Regions from separate parts of the Pantoea sp. SGAir0215 genome, predicted to be linked through region 3. Evidence: predicted binding sites of a transcription regulator. Region 3 holds the regulator's gene; each other region holds the start of a gene.
The links. Region 3 encodes PhoB, which activates phosphate uptake and scavenging genes when phosphate is short. Its sites were predicted from a motif close to CTGTCATAAAACTGNCNNAT; they were not measured.
Positions count from the first base shown of each region.

Region 1 (7,585 bases), 280 kb from region 3:
TGTGGGCTTCGCCCGCGGCGTTGATGTGGGTAAGTTGTGACATGCTTAAAGCTTCTTTAAATGAGTGACAAAATTGCAGGGACGCGTACGCGCATCCAGTTGGTCAGCGATGATGCGTTCCCACGCGGTGGTACAGGCTGACGTTGAGCCCGGGACCGCAAAGATCAACGTCTGGTTAGCCAGACCGGCCACCGCACGGGACTGCAATGTCGAGCCGCCAATGTCTTCGTAAGACACCATGCGGAACAGCTCGCCAAAGCCGTCAATCTCCCGATCGAACAACGGCAGCAGCGCCTCAGGCGTGCTGTTTTTCGCATTGAAGCCGGTGCCGCCATTAATAATGACCACCTGGACATCTTCACTGGCGATCCAGCGCGACACAATCGCGCGAATACGGTAAACATTGTCGGGAACAATGGCGTGATCGATCACGCTGTGGCCCGCCTCGGCTGCCGCTTCACGCAGATAATCGCCGGAGGTATCGCTGCTGGCATCACGGCTGTCAGAGACCGTCAGCATAGCGAGCTGTAACGGTTGAAACGTGCTGGCTGATTTGCCCATGTCTGCTCCTGCAGTTAACCGCCAATATAAGAAAGATTTTGTGTAATACCGGTATTTCCCTGTAACAGGAAATGCGTCTGCTTCTTCTGGCCCAGGCTGCTGGCAATGCGTGCCTGAAGTTCATCTTGCTGGTCGTCAGAGGCCAGCAGATCGCGTAAAGGAATCCCGCCATCGCCAAACAGGCAGAGATGCAAATTTCCCTGTGCGGAAACCCGCAGACGGTTGCAGCTGGCGCAGAAATCTTTGGAATACGGCATGATCAGCCCGATTTCACCCACGTAATCCGGATGATAAAACACCTGGGCCGGGCCATCACTGCGGCCGCTGATACGACGCTGCCAGCCCTGAGCAATCAGCTGATCGCGGATAACTTCGCCCGAGACATGCTGCTGGCGAAACAGCGCACCGCCCTCGCCGGTTTCCATCAGTTCGATAAAACGCAGCTGGATGGGACGCGTACGGATCCAGTCAAGAAAGGTCGCCAGATGGTGGCTGTTGACATCGCGCATCAGCACGCTGTTGACTTTGACCTGGCTAAAACCCGCCTCAAAAGCCGCGTCAATCCCGGCCATCACCTGGTGGAACTTGTCCTGACCGGTAATCGCATGAAACTGACGTGCATCGAGGCTGTCCACGCTGACGTTCAGCGCGGTCAGTCCCGCGTCGCGCCACTGCTTAACATCGCGCGCCAGTCGATAGCCGTTGGTGGTGACTGCAATCTGGCGAACCGCAGCATTTTCGTTAACCGCGGCGATAATGTCGGTGAAATCACGACGTAAAGAGGGCTCACCGCCGGTCAGACGCACTTTTTCAGTGCCCGCCGCCGCAAAGGCGCGCGTGACACGGCGAATTTCATCCAGTGAGAGAAAGCTTTTATTGCGGATACCGTTTGGCTGATAACCCTCCGGCAGGCAATAGGTACAACGGAAATTACAGACATCCGTGACCGAAAGGCGCAAGTAATAAAACTTACGCGCAAATGCATCAGTAAATTGTGACACCAGAGAACACCTTTCCAGTTCGGGAGATGCAGTCATTTCTTCCTGCACCCTGGCAGCGCGGAGGCTACGGCCTGAATCCCCTATCCGCAGACGTAGGCATTCAGGCTTGAGTGTACGTTAACCGGCTGATTAACGCGGTATACAGATGGTAGCGCGATTAGGGTAAATGCGCCATCCACGGCTTTTACTCTGTGTGCGCAGTAACGTTAACTTTCACCGTATTTCGCGCCCGGGATACGGTAAACTGCCGGTCATAAACTGACACACATCATCCTCGTCTGCACCCTGCGCGTTTCACGCCTCTGCAGACGCGAAAAAGGAGAAATATGAATCGAACACTGGCGGACCTGGATCGCGTCGTGGCACTGGGCGGCGGACATGGATTAGGTCGCGTGATGTCGGCCTTGTCACCACTGGGTTCGCGCCTGACCGGCATCGTTACCACCACTGATAACGGTGGCTCCAGCGGCCGCATCCGTCGGGCTGAAGGCGGTATCGCCTGGGGCGATTTGCGCAACTGCATTAACCAGTTGATTACCGAGCCCAGCGTCGCGTCCGCGATGTTCGAATACCGCTTTACCGGCAATGGCGAACTGGCCGGGCACAATCTGGGCAATTTAATACTGAAAGCGCTGGATCATCTGAGCGTGCGTCCGCTGGAAGTGGTCAATATCATCCGAAATCTGCTAAAAGTTGACGCGTTTTTAATCCCGATGTCTGAACATCCGGTGGATTTGATGGCAACAGATGACGAAGGCAATGCCGTTTATGGTGAAACCGCCATTGATGAGATGCGCGCACCACCACAGGCGTTAATGCTGCATCCTGTGGTGCAACCGACGCGCGAAGCGCTCGATGCCGTTGCAGAAGCCGATTTGATTCTGATTGGGCCAGGCAGCTTCTACACCAGCCTGATGCCCATTCTGTTAATGAAAGAAATGGCGCAGGCACTGCGCCGCACGCCCGCGAACATGGTGTTTATCGGCAACCTGGGCCGTGAACTCAGTCCGGCGGCGGCGGCGCTGACCGTGGCGGATAAGCTGAGAATAATGGAAGAGGCGATTGGTAAACGGGTCATCGACGCCGTGGTTGTCGGACCGGCCACGGACGTCAGTCTGATCGACAACCGCCTGATCATTCAGGAGCCGCTGGAGGCCGCAGATATTAAATATCGTCACGACCGCCAGCTGCTGCGCGGCGCGCTGGAGCACGCCATCCAGCGGTTTAACTGACTCAGGACACCGCGATAAACAAGGTGCGCAGTTCCTGGAGCTGATCGCGCAGGCCAGCAGCCTGTTCGAACTCCAGGTTTTGCGCATGCTGCTGCATCTGCCCTTCCAGTTCGTGAATCTTTTTCTGCAACGCCTGCGGTGACAACGCCAGGTAATCCGTCTCTGTCTCGGCGGCGTTGCGCTTGCCGGGTTTGGCTTTACCCCGCGTTTTCACCACGTTATTGCCCAGTTCCAGAATATCGGTGATTTTCTTATTCAGGCCCTGCGGTACGATGCCATTCTCTTCGTTGTAGCGCTGCTGCTTCTCACGACGGCGCTCGGTTTCTTCAATGGCGCGCGCCATGGAAGGCGTGATCTTATCGCCGTAGAGGATCGCTTTACCATTGATGTTACGTGCAGCGCGCCCGATGGTCTGGATCAGGGAGCGCTCGGAACGCAGGAAGCCCTCTTTATCGGCATCCAGAATGGCCACCAGCGAGACTTCCGGCATATCCAGCCCTTCACGCAGCAGGTTGATGCCCACCAGCACATCAAATTTGCCCAGGCGCAGGTCGCGAATAATTTCCATGCGCTCGACGGTATCGATGTCAGAGTGCAGATAGCGCACCTTTTCACCGTGTTCTTCCAGGTACTCCGTCAGGTCTTCGGCCATACGTTTGGTGAGCACCGTGACCAGTACGCGTTCATTGACGTTAACGCGCTGGCGGATCTCTGACAGCAAATCGTCCACCTGAGTCGCCACGGGCCGCACCTCAAGGATCGGATCCAGCAGCCCCGTCGGACGCACCACCTGATCGATCACCTCATCGCCCGATTTTTCCAGCTCGTATTTGCCTGGCGTGGCGGAGACATAAATGGTCTGAGGGGCCAGCGCCTCGAACTCTTCAAACTTCATGGGGCGGTTGTCCAGCGCCGAAGGCAGGCGGAAGCCATATTCGACTAACGTCTCTTTACGCGCCCTGTCCCCGCGGTACATGCCGCCAATCTGCGGAATGGTTACGTGCGACTCATCGACGACCAGCAGGCCATCCGCCGGCAGATAGTCAAATAAGGTCGGCGGCGCTTCCCCCGGTCCGCGGCCAGACAGATAGCGGGAGTAGTTTTCGATACCAGAGCAGTATCCCAGCTCCCCCATCATTTCGAGGTCAAACTGCGTCCGTTGGGTAATACGCTGCTCTTCCAGCAGTTTGTTGTTTTCCAGCAGGATCTTGCGCCGTTCGGCCAGTTCAACCTTGATGTCTTCCATGGCCTGCAGGATACGCTCACGCGGCGTGACGTAGTGCGTTTTAGGGTAAATGGTAAAGCGCGGCACCACCGATTCGACCTGACCGGTAAGCGGGTCAAACAGGGACAGCCGCTCCACCTCTTCATCGAATAATTCAACCCGCAGGGCCATATCGTCAGATTCGGCCGGGAAGATATCAATGACTTCGCCCCGGACCCGGAACGTCCCGCGCTGAAACGCCTGATCGTTACGCGTGTACTGTAACTCCGACAGGCGACGCAGGATGCTGCGCTGATCGATAATCATGCCGCGCGTTAAGTGCAGCATCATTTTCAGATACAGATCGGGATCGCCCAGGCCGTAGATGGCAGACACGGAGGCCACGACAATCACGTCGCGCCGTTCCAGCAACGCTTTCGTCGCGGAGAGGCGCATTTGCTCGATATGTTCGTTAACCGACGCATCCTTTTCGATAAAGGTATCCGAACTGGGCACGTAAGCTTCGGGCTGGTAGTAGTCATAGTACGAGACAAAAAACTCTACGGCGTTTTCGGGAAAGAACTCCTTCATCTCGCCATACAGTTGCGCCGCCAGCGTCTTATTAGGAGCCAGCACCATGGTAGGACGATTCAGGTCGGCAATAACGTTAGCAACGGTAAAGGTTTTACCCGATCCGGTTACGCCTAACAGCGTCTGGTGCGCCAGGCCGTCTTCCAGTCCGGCTTCCAGACGGCGGATCGCTTCCGGCTGATCGCCAGAAGGCTTGAAAGCGGAGTTCAGTTTAAAATCTTTACTCATGAATGCGGTTCCTGCAGAAGAAAGACGGCGGGCAGCCCATTATTTTACTCTGCTATGGCAATTTTGCCAGAAAAAAATACTGGATATAATACCAGTAATGATGCACAGTATTGTCGCCAGGTTTTACTTGACTCTGGCACTTTTGCCCAGGCAAACACCCGTTTTTGTTGCGCAAGGTTATCCCCAAGCCACGTATTGATTTAACATTTGTCAAGCCTGTGTCATAAAATTGCAGTTTGATGAATCGCGTCCAATCCGGCAGGCTTGTTTTTTACTAACACACTGATTTTTAATAGTAAGTAAAAAAAGCCCAGATTGTCATCATTACGTGACCAGGCCGCGTATTTCCTCGCTTCTAACCTGTTTTCATTATCTAATGCACAAGGTTATCCACAGGAATAGTGGATAACTGATGAGAGGCCTTGGAATATCGGCTGTGCATAATTTTTTCTGCCGCCGCGTTTTGATGAAAAAAAATTTTTTTTAGCGAAATTTTTAACGCCAATAGCGTTGTTTTAGCGCGCTGCATGGCGCGCATTCAACGTTGATCGTCTGGCTTTTCAGGTTGCTGTTTTTTACAGCAGACTGCCTGCGCCATTTATGGGCAACTGCACCTGACGCTCATTTTTCCTGCACCCTCATCGCGCTGCGCAGTCGTCCCGCCCGTCAATTGTTCACTTTTACTTATATTTAAACCGTCAAAATTCCGCATGTTAAGCGCGCAAACTTCGTTCACTCCGACTCTGGCCCGGTAATTGCATGCTCTGTGATCAGGATGTCATGCGCCACAGCAGCAGTCATAGCCCTGCTATTCTGGTAGTGCGATTTACCCGTTATGAGCAGCAAAACATTCAGGTTAATTATCTGGAAGGAGCGCGTCAGATGCTAAGTTTACGGTCGGTGAATCAGTTTTACGGAAAAAATCATATTCTCTGGAATGTGGACCTTGACCTGCCCCCCGGCACCTGTACCGGCATACTGGGACGTCCCGGCATGGGAAAAACCACGCTGGTGAACTGCATCATGGGTAAGCTTCCCATCAACAGCGGCACGATTAGCTGGCAGCAGGATGGCTCGCCGCCAGAGGACCTGCTGTCGCAGCCTGCCGATCAACGTGCACGTCAGGGCATTGGTTACGTGCCACAGGGACGACATATTTTCACACAGATGAGCGTAGAAGATAACTTACTGATTGCCCTGCTGGCAGGCGCTGAATCGCGCGAAAATCACCGGCCTATTCCGGAAATGATTTTTGATCTTCTGCCGGCTCTCTATTCACTGCGTCAACAGCGCAGCGGGGATTTGCCGGTTTACCAGCAGCAGCAACTGGCCCTTGCCCGCGCGCTGGTATTACAGCCACGCCTGCTGATTCTGGATGAGCCCGCCGATGGCATGGCGCCCTGGCTGGAAGAAGAGATGGGTAACCTGATTCGGCGTCTTAACCGGGATTACGGCCTGACGATTCTGCTGCTGGAGCAGCGGGTTTCCCTGATTCGACGCGTCGCTGACAGCTTTTTGCTGTTGCATCGCGGGCGAAATGTGGCGCAGGGTAACGTCACCCTGCTGGATGACGGTACGCTCGATAAATGGCTGACGATGGCGTGATTAATCCGGTAGCGTCAGATAGTGACCACAGTCCGCATGCTGGCTGTCATCCGCTAACCAGGGAATGACACCCAGACAAGGCGCGGGCAGTCGCTCCTTCAGGGCCGTAAGGTATGCCTGATAGCGCTGGCCGGGCGGCTGAACCGTATTGGCAATCCAGCCAGCCAGTCGCAGTCCACGCGCCCTTATCGCCTCGGCGGTCAGCATGGCATGATTAATACAGCCCAGTTTTACACCCACCACCAAAATCACCGGTAGCCGTTCAGTCTCAACCCAGTCGGCATAGGTTTGCGTCTCAGACAGCGGCGTATACCAGCCGCCCGCGCCTTCAATCAGAATCCAGTCAGCCAGCGGCTCCAGCTCGCGAAGCCCTGCCGATAGCGTTGAAAAGGTAATTGGCCTGCCCTCCTCTGCGCTGACGATATGCGGCGATGTCGGCTCCATAAAGGCCAGCGGATTCACCTGCTCATAGCAGAGCGGCACACTGCTGTAACGTTGCAGCGCCAGCGCATCGCTGTTACGGATGCCTTCTGCGGTTAACGTACAGCCCGAGGCCACCGGTTTGTAGCCCGCACAGCGGTAGCCTGCTGCGCTCGCCGCCTGCAGCAGGGCGCTACTGGCAACGGTTTTACCGACTTCAGTATCGGTACCGGTGATAAACCAGCGTGTCATGATTCACTTACTCCATACATCAAATGATAACTGAGGCGGAAACCCTGTTCGTCCCGTGGCCAGTGAGCTTCAAGCTGTGCCAGACGGCGACGCGTCAGCACATAATCGGCCCGTCCGGCATGCAGATGCGTTGCGCCAATGCCCTTCAGAGAGCGCATGGCGCTGAGCGCATCGGGAAAATGCAGGGTGACGGTTTGCGCGTGACAGCGCAGCCGTTGTGCGGCACAGGCTGCGGCGATCGCCTGCGCCGGCAGAAAGCGATTGGCGTGCACATGCGCGTCAAGATGCGACCAGGCCTCGTGAACCTCATGCAGCGATCCCGCGCTCAGCGTTGAAAACAGCATACAGCCGCCGGGTTTCAGCACCCGCGTAAACTGCCTGAGCGCGGCCGGCAAATCGTCGCTCCATTGCACCACCAGATTGCTCCATAACAGGTCAATGCTCTGATCGGCTAACGGCAGTGCGTCGATGTCGCCCGCCAGATAATGATG
Region 1 covers NZ_CP028031.1:1,880,054-1,887,638, reverse strand. The annotation lists gene moaC (cyclic pyranopterin monophosphate synthase MoaC) at 1-43, opposite strand, end outside; gene moaB (molybdenum cofactor biosynthesis protein B) at 46-561, opposite strand; gene moaA (GTP 3',8-cyclase MoaA) at 576-1,565, opposite strand; molybdenum cofactor riboswitch at 1,554-1,687, opposite strand; gene yvcK (gluconeogenesis factor YvcK family protein) at 1,889-2,794, shown strand; gene uvrB (excinuclease ABC subunit UvrB) at 2,796-4,817, opposite strand; gene C1N64_RS08910 (ABC transporter ATP-binding protein) at 5,700-6,422, shown strand; gene bioD (dethiobiotin synthase) at 6,423-7,094, opposite strand; gene bioC (malonyl-ACP O-methyltransferase BioC) at 7,091-7,585, opposite strand, start outside.
Region 1: a site for PhoB is predicted at 5,036-5,055, ahead of uvrB (excinuclease ABC subunit UvrB). Genes of this name have one in related genera too.

Region 2 (7,585 bases), 990 kb from region 3:
GCGGTTCCCAGTGGACGTCGTAACCAGCCCGGTGAGAGTTCGGTCAGAAAAAGAGCAATACCGAAACTGACCGGTACCGCAATAATCAACGCAATGATTGAGGTGACAAGTGTGCCGTAAATCGGCACCAGTGCACCAAATTGTTCGTTAGGGGCGTCCCAGGTTTTGGTCCACAAAAACGCGAAACCAAATTTCTGTATGCTTGGCCAGGAAGAGAAGATCAGGGAGACGATAATGCCGCCCATAAGCAACAGAACAATCAGCGCAGAGAGTTTTACCAGCGCGCCAAAAATTCGGTCACCTTGCTTACCTGGGGCTTTGAATGCCGACTTCGTTGCAGCCATAGAAGTCTTCGTCCTCAGAAGTTATCAGGGCGGCAGACGCCGCCCTTGAAGGCTGACCAGCACGCAGGCTGGTCAGGGTCATTCACTTACTTATAAAGCGCTTTACCAGAACTGTCTTTGATATTGGCTTTCCAGGCAGCACGGATCTGCTGAACCACGCTCTCCGGCAGGGTGGCATAATCCAGCGCATTGGCCGTTTTACCGCCATCTTTGTAGGCCCAGTCAAAGAACTTCAGGACTTCGGCACCTTTCGCCGCATTAGTCTGATCTTTGTAAATCAGGATAAAGGTGGTTGAGGTGATCGGCCATGCATCATTGCCTTTCTGGAAGGTCAGATCCTGAGCAAACGATTTGCTCCAGTCTGCGCCTTTCGCGGCATTAGAGAAGCTGGTTTCGCTTGGCGCAACCGCTTTGCCGTCCGCATCCATCAGTTTGGTATAGGTCAGGTTATTCTGTTTGGCATACGCGTACTCAACGTAACCAATAGAACCTGGCAGACGCTGTACAAACGCTGCTACGCCATCGTTACCTTTACCGCCCAGACCGGTTGGCCAGTTAACGGTGTTGCCTTTACCAATTTTGCTGTTCCACTCTTCGTTCGCTTTCGCCAGGTAGCTGGTGAAAACGAAAGAGGTACCTGAGCCATCCGCGCGACGCACCACGTTGATGTTGGTATCGGGCAGTTTCACGCCTGGGTTCAGTTTAACAATCGCAGGATCGTTCCACTTTTTGATGTTACCCAGATAGATGTCGCCAACGGTTTTACCGTCCAGCGTCAGCTGACCAGATTTGATGCCTGGCAGGTTAACCGCCAGCACCACGCCACCGATTACGGTAGGGAACTGGAACAGACCATATTTCTGCAGATCTTCGTCTTTCATAGGCGCATCGGAGGCACCGAAATCAACGGTTTTGGCGATAATTTGTTTTACACCGCCAGATGAACCAATGCCCTGATAGTTGATTTTGCTACCGGTGGCTTGCTGATACTCTGCTGCCCACTTGGCATAAACCGGCGCCGGGAATGTACCGCCAGCACCGGTCAGATCGGTGGCTGCAAATGCAGAAACCGCACTAACGGCAAGAGAGGCGGCGAGGATTCGGGCTACGGTGCTACGCATCAGTGTCATGTTCCCTCCAGGGGAGAAAAGTCAGGCTAAGTGCCTTTTTAGTAAGAGTCAGTGATTGCTGCAGGAGGGAAAATAGGACAGTTTAGTGACAGAAAAATGTAGTTAATATTACAGTTATATGACAGGCACAATTATTGCTCATTTCATAAGACTCCTCTCGAAAAGGACATGTTCGATGAGATTTATGAAGAAGCTTCTGGTGTGCAATGTCGTCCTGCTCTGTACGCTGGCAGGCTTAAAGGCGGATGATACGACACCCACGATTCATTTAGATAAATTTTATACCGCAGCTAATAACAGAGGCGCTCTGGCTAATTGGGTTATTACGGCGCCGTTAAACAATCATCCGTCGATGTTGAAGGTGTTATTGCAATGAAAGATAAGATTAAAGACTTAACAAAAACGCTATAAAATCAGGCAAATATCCTCAGTCAACTCGCCAAAAGCTAAGCAACAATGAGGATACGATCAATAACCTGCAGCGTTCACTCGATGAGGCTAACCGCAAAATCAGCGATCAACAGCGTGCACTGGAGCAATGCAGTAGCAAGATCAAATAAATGAAACGCGTGAATCCCGTCGGGGATTCACGCATAAGATGCATTACTCGACCGTTACCGATTTCGCCAGGTTACGCGGCTGATCCACATCGGTGCCTTTGATCAGGGCCACATGATAGGAGAGCAGCTGGAGCGGCACGGTATAGAAGATAGGCGCAATGGCCTCTTCGACGTGCGGCAGAGGAATGATTTTCATTCCTTCGCTGTCACTGAAACCGGCATCCTGATCGGCAAACACGTACAGCAGACCGCCACGCGCGCGTACTTCTTCGATATTCGATTTCAGCTTCTCTAACAGTTCATTGTTCGGTGCCACCACAATGACCGGCATATCGGCATCGATCAACGCCAGCGGACCGTGCTTGAGTTCCCCTGCCGCATAGGCTTCCGCATGAATATACGAGATCTCCTTCAGCTTGAGCGCCCCTTCCATCGCGATAGGGTACTGATCGCCACGACCAAGGAACAGGGCATGGTGCTTATCAGAGAAATCTTCGGCCAGGTTTTCAATCAGCTTGTCCTGCGCCAGCATTTGCTCAATGCGGCTTGGCAGAGCCTGCAGACCATGCACAATTTCGTGCTCTTTTTCTGCGGACATGCCGTTCAGGCGACCGAGTTTTGCCACCAGCATCAGCAGTACGGTCAGTTGAGTGGTAAAGGCCTTTGTAGAGGCTACACCAATCTCCGTACCCGCTTTGGTCATCAGCGCCAGATCGGATTCACGTACCAGCGACGAACCCGCGACGTTACAGATAGCCAGCGATCCCAGGTACCCCAGCTCTTTCGACAGGCGCAGCGCGGCCAGCGTATCCGCCGTTTCCCCCGACTGAGACAGGGTAATCAGCAGGCTGTTTTTACGTACCGCCGATTTACGGTAGCGGAATTCGGACGCAATCTCGACATCACAAGGGAGGTTTGCCAGCGCCTCGAACCAGTAACGCGAGACCATGCCAGAGTTGTAAGAAGTGCCACAGGCGATGATCTGGATGTGCTCAACCTTGCTGAGCAGCGCTTCTGCATTTGGCCCCAGTTCGCTGAGATCGACTGCACCGTGATTAAAACGCCCCGTTAAGGTGTTTTTAATCGCATTTGGCTGCTCATAGATCTCTTTTTGCATGTAATGGCGATAGATACCTTTATCGCCGGCATCGTACTGTACGCTGGATTCGATCTCATCGCGGCGCACGGTATTACCCGCACGATCGACGATCGTAACATCGCGACGGCTGATTTCAGCGATATCGCCCTCTTCCAGATAAATAAAGCGGCGAGTGACCGGCAACAGTGCCAGCTGGTCAGAAGCAATGAAGTTTTCACCCACACCACGACCGATCACCAGTGGGCTGCCTGAACGGGCGGCCACCAGACACGATGGATCGCGACTGTCCATGATCACCATGCCATAGGCACCGCGTAGTTGGGGAATCACACGCTGCACGACTTCACGCAGCGAACCGCCCTTTTTCTGCTCCAGATGAACCAGATGCGCTACCACTTCGGTATCGGTTTCTGAGCTGAAATGGTAACCCTGCGCAATCAGCGCTTCACGAAGCGGCTCATGGTTTTCGATAATACCGTTGTGCACTATAACGATGTGCTCAGAAACGTGCGGATGCGCATTGGCCTCTGAGGGTTCGCCATGGGTTGCCCAGCGCGTATGCGCGATACCGGTTCCGCCGTTCAGAGGTTGTTCTTCCGCTGCGGCAGCCAGCATCTGAACTTTGCCCAGGCGACGCAGACGGGTAACATGACCTTGCTGATCGACGACGGCCAGACCAGCTGAGTCATAACCGCGGTATTCCAGGCGGCGTAAACCTTCTAACAAAATTTCTGCGATATCACGTTGTGCTACTGCACCAACAATTCCACACATAAGTTATTTCCTGACTTCATGGCTGTTTGCCATTGCGTTGTCATATGACCTGATAGTCCGGCATTGCCGGTTCCCCGAGCCTTGTAGAGAGTGGGGATTATAGTTTTGGTACTGCAAGCGGCCCGTTTAGCCCGGGCCGTAAAAATTATTTTTTCTTCTGCGGGCGCTGCCAGCCGGCTTTGTGATTCTGCTCTTTACGGTTATAGACCAGATCGGCAGTGGAAATGTCTTTCATCACCGTTGTTCCGGCGGCAATCGTTGCGCCTGCCGCCACACTCACCGGGGCGACCAGCTGCGTATCCGAGCCAACAAATACATTGTCGCCAATAACGGTTTTGAATTTATTTGCGCCATCGTAATTGCAGGTAATCGTCCCTGCACCGATATTCACATTGGCACCGATCTCCGCATCACCCAGATAAGACAGGTGACCTGCTTTAGAGCCTTTCCCGAGTCGGGCTTTTTTCATTTCAACGAAATTGCCGACGTGGGCGGCCTGGGCCAGTTCACTGCCGGGACGTAAACGCGCGAACGGGCCGACCGTACAGTCAGTGGCCAGATTCGCATCCTCGATCACCGAATAGGGGCTAATCTCGCAATCATCGCTGATGACGCTGTTTTTAATGACGCAGCCCGCACCAATTTTGACCCGATTGCCCAGCGTTACCTGGCCTTCAATAATGACGTTGACGTCGATCTCAACGTCCCGACCATGCTGCAGCGTGCCGCGCAGGTCGAAGCGTGCCGGATCGCGTAGCATAACGCCCGCAAGCAGCAGTTTTTCTGCCTGCTCCTGCTGGTAAGTGCGCTCGAGAGTTGCCAGTTGCAGACGGTTATTTACGCCATCAGTTTCGCTATTGCGTGCCGGGTGTACCGCATTGATGACCCGACCTTCCTGATGCGCCAGGGCAATGATGTCGGTGATGTAATATTCACCCTGAGCATTATTATTGGTAAGTTTTGCCAGCCAGCGTTTTAGATCACCACCGTTAGCGATCAGGATGCCAGTATTGATTTCATTAATGGCCAGTTGCGCAGGGCTGGCATCTTTCTGCTCAATAATGCCGACGATGGTGCCATTTTCACGCACGATGCGGCCGTAGCCCGTAGGGTTATCCAGTACGACGGTTAACAGTCCAATCCCGCCTTCCGGCTTCGCGTCGCGCAGACGTTGTAATGTCTCTTCAGAAATCAGCGGAACATCACCATAAAGCATCATGATGTCTTCGTCGTCTGCAAAGTGCGGAGCTGCCTGCTGCATGGCATGCCCGGTACCGAGTTGTTCTGCCTGCAACACCCAGTTAACGGCACTGTCGGTTAACGTGGCTTTGAGCTGGTCACCGCCGTGTCCGTAAACCAGATGAACCTGTTGCGCACCCAGCCCTTTAGCGGCATCAATGACGTGCTGAACCATCGGTTTACCTGCCAGCGTATGCAAGACTTTTGGCAGATCGGAATACATACGTGTGCCCTTGCCAGCCGCAAGAATCACCACACTCATCGCACTGTTAGACATATCTATCCTGACTGTTTTTTGACTGAGGAACGTTAAACGATTTAGCACTGAGATTACTACATTTTTCTCGTTCCGAAATTAGCTATTATCCCGCTATCCGGGCTTCAGATAAAAAAAATGCCAGCCCGATGGGCTGGCATTTCGTGACGCATAAAGCCGGATTACATCGCTTTTTTGGTCAGCTCGATCACGCGCAGTTTGGCAATGGCTTTCGCCAGTTCCGCAGAAGCCTGAGCATAGTCCACGTCGCCGTGGCTGCTGTTCATATGCTCTTCTGCTTTACGTTTTGCTTCCAGGGCACGCGCTTCGTCCAGATCGGTACCGCGAATAGCGGTATCGGCCAGAACGGTAGTGCTGCCAGGCTGCACTTCCAGCACGCCGCCAGAGAGGTAAATAAACTCCTCTTCGCCGTGCTGTTTCACGATACGGATCATTCCAGGCTTAATGGCAGTCAGCAGCGGGGCGTGGCCAGGGAAAATCCCCAGTTCACCTTCGCTACCTGACACCTGAATTTTCTGTACCAGACCAGAGAACAGTTGGCTCTCTGCACTGACAACATCCAGGTGATAAGTCATAGCCATAATTTTCCTCCTGGGAAACCGTTATTACAGTTTCTTCGCTTTTTCGACCGCTTCTTCGATGGCACCAACCATGTAGAAGGCCTGCTCTGGCAGGTGGTCAAATTCACCTTCCATGATGCCTTTAAAGCCACGGATGGTGTCTTTCAGCGTCACGTATTTACCTGGAGAACCGGTGAACACTTCTGCTACGAAGAACGGCTGAGACAGGAAGCGCTGAATCTTACGCGCACGTGCCACCAGCAGTTTGTCTTCTTCAGACAGTTCGTCCATACCCAGGATGGCGATAATGTCTTTCAGTTCCTGATAACGCTGCAGCAGTGACTGTACGCCACGTGCAACATCGTAGTGCTCCTGACCCACAACCAGTGGATCCAGCTGACGGCTGGTTGAGTCCAGCGGATCAACGGCTGGGTAGATACCCAGAGAGGCGATCTGACGGCTCAGGGTGACTGTTGAGTCTAAGTGAGCAAAGGTGGTTGCCGGTGACGGGTCAGTCAGGTCATCCGCAGGGACGTAAACGGCCTGTACGGAGGTGATTGAACCGGTTTTGGTGGAGGTAATACGCTCCTGCAACACACCCATCTCTTCTGCCAGCGTTGGCTGATAACCTACCGCAGATGGCATACGACCCAGCAGTGCAGAGACTTCTGTACCGGCCAGGGTATAACGGTAGATGTTGTCGATGAACAGCAGAACGTCACGGCCTTCATCACGGAATTTCTCCGCCATGGTCAGACCGGTCAGTGCAACGCGCAGACGGTTACCCGGCGGCTCGTTCATCTGGCCATACACCAGCGCAACTTTGTCGATAACGTTGGAGTCAGTCATTTCGTGGTAGAAGTCGTTACCCTCACGAGTACGCTCACCCACGCCGGCAAATACCGAGTAACCTGAGTGCTCAGCCGCAATGTTACGGATCAGCTCCATCATGTTTACGGTTTTACCCACACCCGCACCACCGAACAGACCGACTTTACCGCCCTTCGCGAACGGACACATCAGGTCGATAACCTTGATGCCGGTTTCCAGCAGTTCCTGCGAGTTAGACTGCTCTTCATAAGAAGGCGCAGGGCGGTGAATAGAGGAAACCTCTACTGCACTGCCATCTTCTTCTTTCAGGTCGCCTTTCATGTCGATAGGCTCGCCCAGCACGTTCATGATACGGCCGAGGGTTGCTTTACCAACCGGTACCTGGATCGGTTTTTTCAGGTCGGCAACTTCCAGACCGCGCTTCAGGCCGTCAGAAGTACCCATGGCGATAGTACGCACTACGCCACCACCCAGCTGCTGCTGAACTTCCAGCACCAGACGAGCATCACCATTCTTAACCTCAAGAGCGCTGTACACTTGCGGTACTGCATCCTGAGGGAATTCGACGTCAACTACGGCGCCGATAATCTGGACAATCTTTCCAGCTGCCATCTTGAATCCTCTACCTAATTCCAAACCTGGTTAAACCGCGGAGGCTCCCGAGACGATCTCGGTAAGTTCCTGGGTGATGCTGGCCTGACGAGCTTTGTTGTAAACCAACTGCAGCTCTTTGATCAGATTTCCGCCGTTATCGGTTGCAGCTTTCATTGC
Region 2 covers NZ_CP028031.1:610,853-618,437, reverse strand. The annotation lists gene pstC (phosphate ABC transporter permease PstC) at 1-344, opposite strand, end outside; gene pstS (phosphate ABC transporter substrate-binding protein PstS) at 431-1,474, opposite strand; gene C1N64_RS03020 (hypothetical protein) at 1,659-1,850, shown strand; gene glmS (glutamine--fructose-6-phosphate transaminase (isomerizing)) at 2,078-3,907, opposite strand; gene glmU (bifunctional UDP-N-acetylglucosamine diphosphorylase/glucosamine-1-phosphate N-acetyltransferase GlmU) at 4,053-5,423, opposite strand; gene C1N64_RS03005 (F0F1 ATP synthase subunit epsilon) at 5,585-6,004, opposite strand; gene atpD (F0F1 ATP synthase subunit beta) at 6,029-7,426, opposite strand; gene atpG (F0F1 ATP synthase subunit gamma) at 7,457-7,585, opposite strand, start outside.
Region 2: a site for PhoB is predicted at 1,547-1,566, ahead of pstS (phosphate ABC transporter substrate-binding protein PstS). Genes of this name have one in related genera too.

Region 3 (7,585 bases):
AGAGATGGCACTGCGCAATTGCTCGTCATTGCCAAACACTTTCAGATGCGGATCGGTGTGAAAATGGATTTGATGTCGCCCGCCGCTCAGCGTTTCCGCTTCATGTTGCAGCAGTTTCAACATGACCGGCACATCAACTTTTTCTTTCATATTGATGACCGGGGCCGCCTCAATACGCGACAGCGTCAGAAGCTGTTTCACCAGGCTGTCCATTCGGCGGGTTTGTTCTGACATGGTGTGCAACGCTTTGTCACGCGAACGTTGATTCATGACTGAGTCATTCATCATCTCCAGATAACCCTGAAGCACCGTCAGCGGCGTGCGAAGTTCGTGACTGACGTTGGCGAAGAAGTTGCGTCGTGCACCTTCCAGCTGGTGCATTTGCGTCACGTCGCGGGCCACCATCAACCACTGGCCTTCGCTGTAGGGCATAACACGAAATTCCATGTGATGCTGGTTATTCAGCACCAGCGTCAGCGGCTTGTCGAAATCGCGCTGGCGCAGATAACGTGAAAATTCAGGATAGCGCAGCAGATTAAGGATATTTTGCCCGTTATCTTCGGGCCAGCGCAGCCCGAGGTGCTGCTGTGCCAGGCCATTGCACCAGAAGATGGTGCCCTCTTCCGTTGTCAGGATAACGGCATCCGGCAGCGACTCTGCACCACTGCGAAACCGTTTGATCAGATGACCCAGCTCACGCCGCCGACGTCGGTTGCGCAGTTGCATTTGATACAGACCGTAAAACAGCGGTTCCCAGCTTGCCTGACCGGAAGGCGGGGTCATCGTGCGATCCAGCCACAGCCAGTGCGACAGCCGCATCAGGTTATAAAAATGCCACAGTAAAATACCGACTACGCTGAGTAACAACAGCCACGGCAGATAGCCGAACAACAGGCCGAGTACCAGCGCAGGCAAACACGCCAGCACCAGTTCGGACAATAATCGCTTCCAGGAGAGGCGTTCCAGCACGGTTAAAGCTCCGTTTAAAAGCGGGCAGAGAAACGATAACCTGTTCCGCGGACGGTTTGTACCATGCGATCATGACCGGTCAGTTCCAGCGCTTTGCGCAGACGGCGAATATGCACGTCAACTGTACGATCTTCAACATAGACGTTGGTGCCCCAGACGTGATTCAGTAGCTGTTCACGGCTGTAAACACGTTCAGGATGGGTCATAAAGAAGTGGAGCAGCTTGTACTCTGTCGGCCCCATCTCCAGCGGCGTGGTTTCCGACATCACCCGGTGCGAGGAGGGATCCAGGCTCAGGCCCTGCATTTCAATTACATCTTCGACCGCCATCGGCGAAATGCGACGCATCACAGCTTTGATACGGGCCATCAGCTCTTTCGGGGAAAACGGTTTGGTAATGTAGTCGTCGGCCCCGACTTCCAGGCCACGCACGCGATCTTCCTCTTCGCCACGTGCGGTCAGCATCATGACCGGAATATCACGCGTCATCGCTTCACGTTTAAGGTGTTTGATAAACTGAATGCCGCTGCCGCCAGGTAACATCCAGTCCAGCAGGATAAGGTCAGGCCAGGGTTCAATCAGCTTACTGACGGCGCTGTCATAATCTTCTGCCTCAATCGGCTGATAATCATTTTGTTCCAGAACGAAACATAACATCTCACGGATTGGAGCTTCATCTTCCACAACTAAAATGCGCTTAGCCATTATGACTCCTGCAGGTAGGACGGCTTTCACTGATATTTGCGGCGCCATTATGCGTCAGTTTTGTGACACTTTTATGAAAAAGTTAGCCATAAAAACCGGCCTGCAACAACCATTTATGACAACATGACGACATGTTTTGTGGCTTTAGTGATGGAGCCAGTATAATCGCCGGGCGATTTGTTATGGCAGGGAGTGTTATGCGCATTATCCATACCGCGGACTGGCACCTGGGGCAGTTCTTTTACAACAAAAGCCGGGCCGCTGAGCATCAGGCCTTTCTGGACTGGCTGCTGGCCCGAATTGAAGAGCATCAGGTGGATGCGCTGATTGTGGCGGGTGATTTATTCGATACCGGCACACCGCCCAGCTATGCACGTGAAATGTTCAACCGCTTTGTGGTGGCGTTACAACCCAGCGGCTGTCAGCTGGTGGTGCTGGCCGGAAATCACGATTCGGTGGCTACGCTGAACGAGTCGCGTGAACTGCTCGCCTGCCTGAATACCCGCGTGATTACCACGCCGCAGGACGGTAACGATGTGCTGATGTTAACGACGCGTCAGGGCGAACCGGGCGCGCTGCTGTGCGCCATTCCTTATCTGCGGCCACGCGATATTATGCGCAGCCAGGCCGGCCAGTCAGGACGCGATAAACAGCGCAGCCTGCTGGAGGCCATTACCGCCCATTATCAGCGCAGTTTTGCTGCCGCGCAGGCGCTGAATCTGGCGCTTCCCATCGTCGCGACCGGCCACCTCACCGCCCTCGGCGTCAGCAAAAGCGACTCAGTGCGCGATATCTATATTGGTACACTGGATGCCTTTCCGGCCTCGGCCTTTCCGCCTGCGGATTATATTGCGCTGGGGCATATTCATCGTGCGCAGCGCGTGGCCGACAGCGATCATATTCGCTACAGCGGTTCGCCGATTCCGCTCAGCTTCGATGAACTGGGCAGCGAAAAAAGTGTGTTCCTGCTGGATTTCAGCCCGTCAGGCCTGACGGTCACGCCCCTGACCATTCCCCTGTTCCAGCCAATGCAGGTCCTGAAAGGCTCGCTGGCGCAAATCACCCGGCAGCTTAGCCAGTTTTCTGCGCCCGACGGGACCAAACCTGTCTGGCTGGACATTGAAGTGACCACGCAGGAATATTTAAGTGATTTGCAGCGTCAGGTAGAAGCGCTGACAGCTTCCCTGCCCGTAGACGTTTTGCTGCTGCGCCGCAGCCGTGAACAGCGCCAGCACAGTCTGGCACAGCTGGATAAAGAAACCCTGAGCGAACTGAATGTGGAAGAAGTGTTTGCCCGACGACTGGCGCTGGATGACGCGCTGGACGCGGATCAGATTGCCCAGACCACCCTGCGGTTTAAACAGACGCTGGCGGATCTGGAGGAACAGCCATGAAAATTCTGACGCTGCGCTTCAAAAATCTTAACGCGCTCAAAGGTGAGTGGTTTATTGATTTTCGCACCGAGCCGTTTGCCAGCAACGGGCTGTTTGCGATTACCGGCGCGACGGGCGCCGGTAAAACTACGCTGCTGGACGCCATCTGTCTGGCACTGTATCACCAGACGCCGCGCCTGGGCGGCATCTCTCAGGGGCATAACCCCCTGATGACACGCGACTGTGCCGAGTGCCTGGCGGAGGTCGAGTTTGAAATTAAAGGCGAAGCCTGGCGGGCATTCTGGAGCCAGAACCGCGCGCGCGGCACCGCTGACGGTAAACTGCAGGCTCCCCGCGTTGAGCTGGCACGCTGCGCCGATAATCAGATTGTGGCAGATAAAGTGAGCGATAAGCTCAAACTTACGGAAACGCTGAGCGGGCTGGATTTTGCGCGCTTCACCCGCTCAATGATGCTGTCACAAGGCCAGTTTGCGGCGTTTCTTAACGCCAAAGCCAATGAGCGGGCAGAACTGCTGGAAGAACTGACCGGAACCGAAATTTATGGTCGTCTGTCCATGGCCGTGTTCGAACGCCACAAAGCGGCCAAAACGGCGCTGGAACTGTTACGCAGTCGGGCAGGCGGCATGGCGCTGCTTGATGAGGCAACCCGTACTGCACTGCACCAGCAAAAAAAGGCCCTCAGCGACGCTGAACACCAGCTGACTGCCGCGCTTGCCGTGGCGCAGGCGCAGCAACAGTGGCAGCAACAGCATCAGCAGGCTATTGCGGATACAGAGCAGGCAACCGCGGCCCTCGCTGCGGCAGAGCACACCAGTCAGGCGGCAGAGCCGGATCGTCAACGTCTGGCGCGCAGTGAACCGGCGGAGAAACTGCGCGGTCCGTTGCAGCAACGTGACAGTCTGCTGGCCGAACGCAACGCGATGCGGGAACGTCAGCAGCAGCTCAGCCAACAGATGCACACGGCCACACAGGCGCATCATGTGTTGCAGCAACGCTATGCGGAAACGGACACGGCGCACGAACAGTGCCGTCAGCAACAGCAGCAGCAGGAAACGCTGTTGACCGGGCAGGTCATTCCGCTTGATCAGTCTCTCTCTGCCTTATACGAGCACATTCAGCAGCTACAGCAGGATGCCGAACGGCAACAGCAACACTGCGCTCAGCGCGAAGCCGCGTTACACAGCGAAGCCCGCCAGGTGCGCCACCTGCAAGAGACGATTGCCCAACAGCATGCCCTACGTGAGCAGTTAGCTGACATGCCGCAATGGGGTGAACACCTTCCGATCTGGAAAGAGCGTTTTGCCCAACTGACCCGCTATGAAGCGGCACAGGCTGAGCTGGATCAGCAGATACAGCAGCAACAGCGCCACATTCATCAGCGCCAGGGGGATATTGAGCAGCTGGCACAGCAACTCACGCCACTGGATCAGGCCGCACAGCAGGCGCAGCAGTCCTTGTCTCAGGCTGAGCAAGCACTAACTTCCCTTCAGAACGCGCATCCACCTGAAGCCTTACGTCAGGCACTGAGCCAGTATCAGCAACAGCGCGAGGCGCGCCATGCGCTGACGATAGTGGCCGCGCAGTGGCAACCCCTGCATCAGCAGCGCACGCAGTACGAAAAACGCCTGCATGAACTTGAGACGGCTCAGCAGCAGGCTGAAAGCGCACTGCTGACGTTAAGAGAAGCCTGGCGACGGGAAAAACAGCAGCTCAGCGACGTAGAGAAAATTTGCCAGCTCGAAAGCCAGATTGCTGACCTGGAACAGTACCGCGCCCGGCTTGAAGCCGGGCAGCCCTGCCCGTTGTGCGGCGCCTGCGAGCATCCTGCGGTCGAAACCTATCGTGCTCTGGAAGTTAGTGCTAACCAACAACGTAAAGCCGAGCTGCAAAAACAGGTAGACGCGTTGAGTGAAACCGGGACGGCAAAGAAGGAGCAGATAAAGCAGCTACAGGCTCAACAGCAATCCCTGCGTGAAGAAATCACGGGTCTGACCCAACAACTTGATGCCCTTTCTCAACAATGGCAGGAACTGAGCAGTGAGCTGGCGCTCACCTTCCCGCTGACAAATACGGATGCAAGGATCGCGTGGCAGCAGGCGCAAAATCGCCACGAGCAGACGCTTACGGCCCGGCTTGACGCACTGGAGCAAGCCGAGCGCGCGGTGCTGGCGGCCAAAGATCACCACCTGCGGCAGCACCAGACATTACAACAGCATCAGCAAACGCTACTGTTGACTCAGCAGCAACTGGAAAACCAGCACCAGGCGCTTCAGGCGTTACAGCAACAGCAGCGTCAGGCCGCAGAAAACGGCCAGCAGCTGGAAGCCGCGCTGGCACAGCAGTTCAGCGACGTGGCGTTGTCTTTACCTGAACGTACGGCGCGCGACAGCTGGCTGGCAACCCAACAAGAGCGCTGGCAGCGCTGGCAAGAGAGTGAGCGGTTGCTTGCTAACCTGCAGCCGCAACTTGCACGGGCGGAAACACAGGCTGACGCGCTGCAACAGCAGTTACAGCTTGAGCAGCAACGCCTGGATCAGCAGCGGCAGCAGCTCACCGCGTTACAGCAGCAGGCACATGAAAAACAGCAGCAGCGTCAGGCCCTGTTTGGCGATCGCGATGTGGCTCAGGCGCGCCAGCAGATGCAGGCGCTCGTCGATCAGCACGAGGCGCAACTTACCCAGCAGCGCAATGCACTGCATCAGTCACAGGCAGAGGTCAGCCGTCTTAATGGCCAGTTGACGCTGCTGGAAAGCCAACTGCAGAGCCTGTCCGGGCGCGTCACGGAAGCAGAACAACGCTTCAGCGCCGCGCTGGCGGCAGCCGAATTCGCTGATGAAACGCACCTGCGCGCGGCATTGCTGGATGAACAGGCGGCGCAGCAACTGCGTCAGCAGCTTCAGCAGATTGACCAGCACCGTCTGCACCAGCAGGCACGCCTGGCAGAACTGCAGCAGCGGCTGGCGGCACATCAGCAGCAAAAACCGGCTTTGATGCCGGATTCACCGGACGTGCTGGCGGCAGAACTGGCGCGCTTACAGCTGTCCCTGCGTGAAAATGCAAACCAGCAGGGCCAGGTACAGCAGCAGTTAGACAGCGATGCCAGCCTGCGAAACCAGCAGCAAACGCTGCTGGCGCGTATTGCGCAGGATGAGACGGCGTTAGCGCAATGGACCCTGCTTAACGATCTTATTGGCTCGGCAACGGGCGATAAATTCCGGCGCTTTGCCCAGGGGCTTACGCTCGATCACCTGGTGGCCCTGGCCAACCGTCAGTTAGATCGCCTGCACGGTCGCTACCTTTTACAGCGACGTGCCAGCGATGTGCTGGAACTGGATGTGGTGGATACCTGGCAGGCCGACAGCGCCCGCGATACGCGCACGCTGTCCGGCGGAGAAAGTTTCCTGGTGAGCCTGGCGCTGGCGCTGGCACTGTCTGACCTCGTCAGCCATAAAACCCGCATTGAGTCGTTATTTCTGGATGAGGGCTTTGGTACGCTGGATGCCGAAACGCTGGACACCGCTCTGGATGCCCTGGATGCGCTTAACGCCAGTGGCAAAACCATTGGCGTCATCAGCCATGTTGAAGCCATGAAAGAGCGCATTCCCGTTCAGATTAAGGTACGCAAAATGAATGGCCTGGGTTACAGCACCCTTGACATCCCCGGCCAGTAAGAGGTTAACCATGTTGAGATGGACCGGTATTTTCGCGGTTGCCCTGCTGCTTTTAGCAGGCTGCAGCCAGCCGCACGGCGCTGATGCCAGGCACTGCGCGCCGAACATGACGCAGACTCAGTGCCAGGCCGTCGACCACTATATCGCGCAGGTGAATGCCGTGGTGATGCGCAATTTTCATCACGCGCAACGTTACGCAGGCCAGCGCTGCCTGGTGACGGCACAACGCCGCGCGGACGGCCGCTATAACGTCATGCGCACAGAAGGAAATGAATCGTTATGCCTGAGCGCCTGGCAGAGCGTGAGTAGCGCGCGTGATATGCCCCTTCCGCCTCAGGGCGCGCCCCGGCAATGGGTATTTGCTTTTGCCCCGTAACCATAACGCGGCAGCTCGCGCCATCGCGGCCTGAACGTAAATGCAGATGCGCCCTTTCGGAAAGTCCTGAACCGGCGGTGCAGCCTGACGGTGATCAAGCCTGAAAACTGGCGGTTCACCGTCCACAACGGATTACTCAGGCCAGAGCCAGGCGGCTCCGCGAACACCGCTCGAATCCCCGTGTACGGCTTTCAGTACCGGCGTTTCACATTCGCCGCCAAATACCCATTTTTTCATCAGTGTGGGGACGGTCTGGTACAGACGATCCACGTTGCTCATGCCGCCGCCCAGAACAATCACATCCGGATCGATCAGGTTAACCACCTGGGCCAGCGATTTGGCCAGGCGCATTTCGTAGCGGCTCATAGCCAGTTCCGCCACCGGATCCTGCTGTGCCAGCAGGTGAACAATCTCGGCACCTTTGCGTGTAACGCCGCTCAAACGCTGATAGTCAGTGGCAAAGCCGGTGCC
Region 3 covers NZ_CP028031.1:1,600,662-1,608,246, reverse strand. The annotation lists gene phoR (phosphate regulon sensor histidine kinase PhoR) at 1-969, opposite strand, end outside; gene phoB (phosphate response regulator transcription factor PhoB) at 984-1,673, opposite strand; gene sbcD (exonuclease subunit SbcD) at 1,871-3,067, shown strand; gene C1N64_RS07485 (SbcC/MukB-like Walker B domain-containing protein) at 3,064-6,738, shown strand; gene C1N64_RS07480 (cell envelope integrity protein TolA) at 6,749-7,114, shown strand; gene mak (fructokinase) at 7,247-7,585, opposite strand, start outside.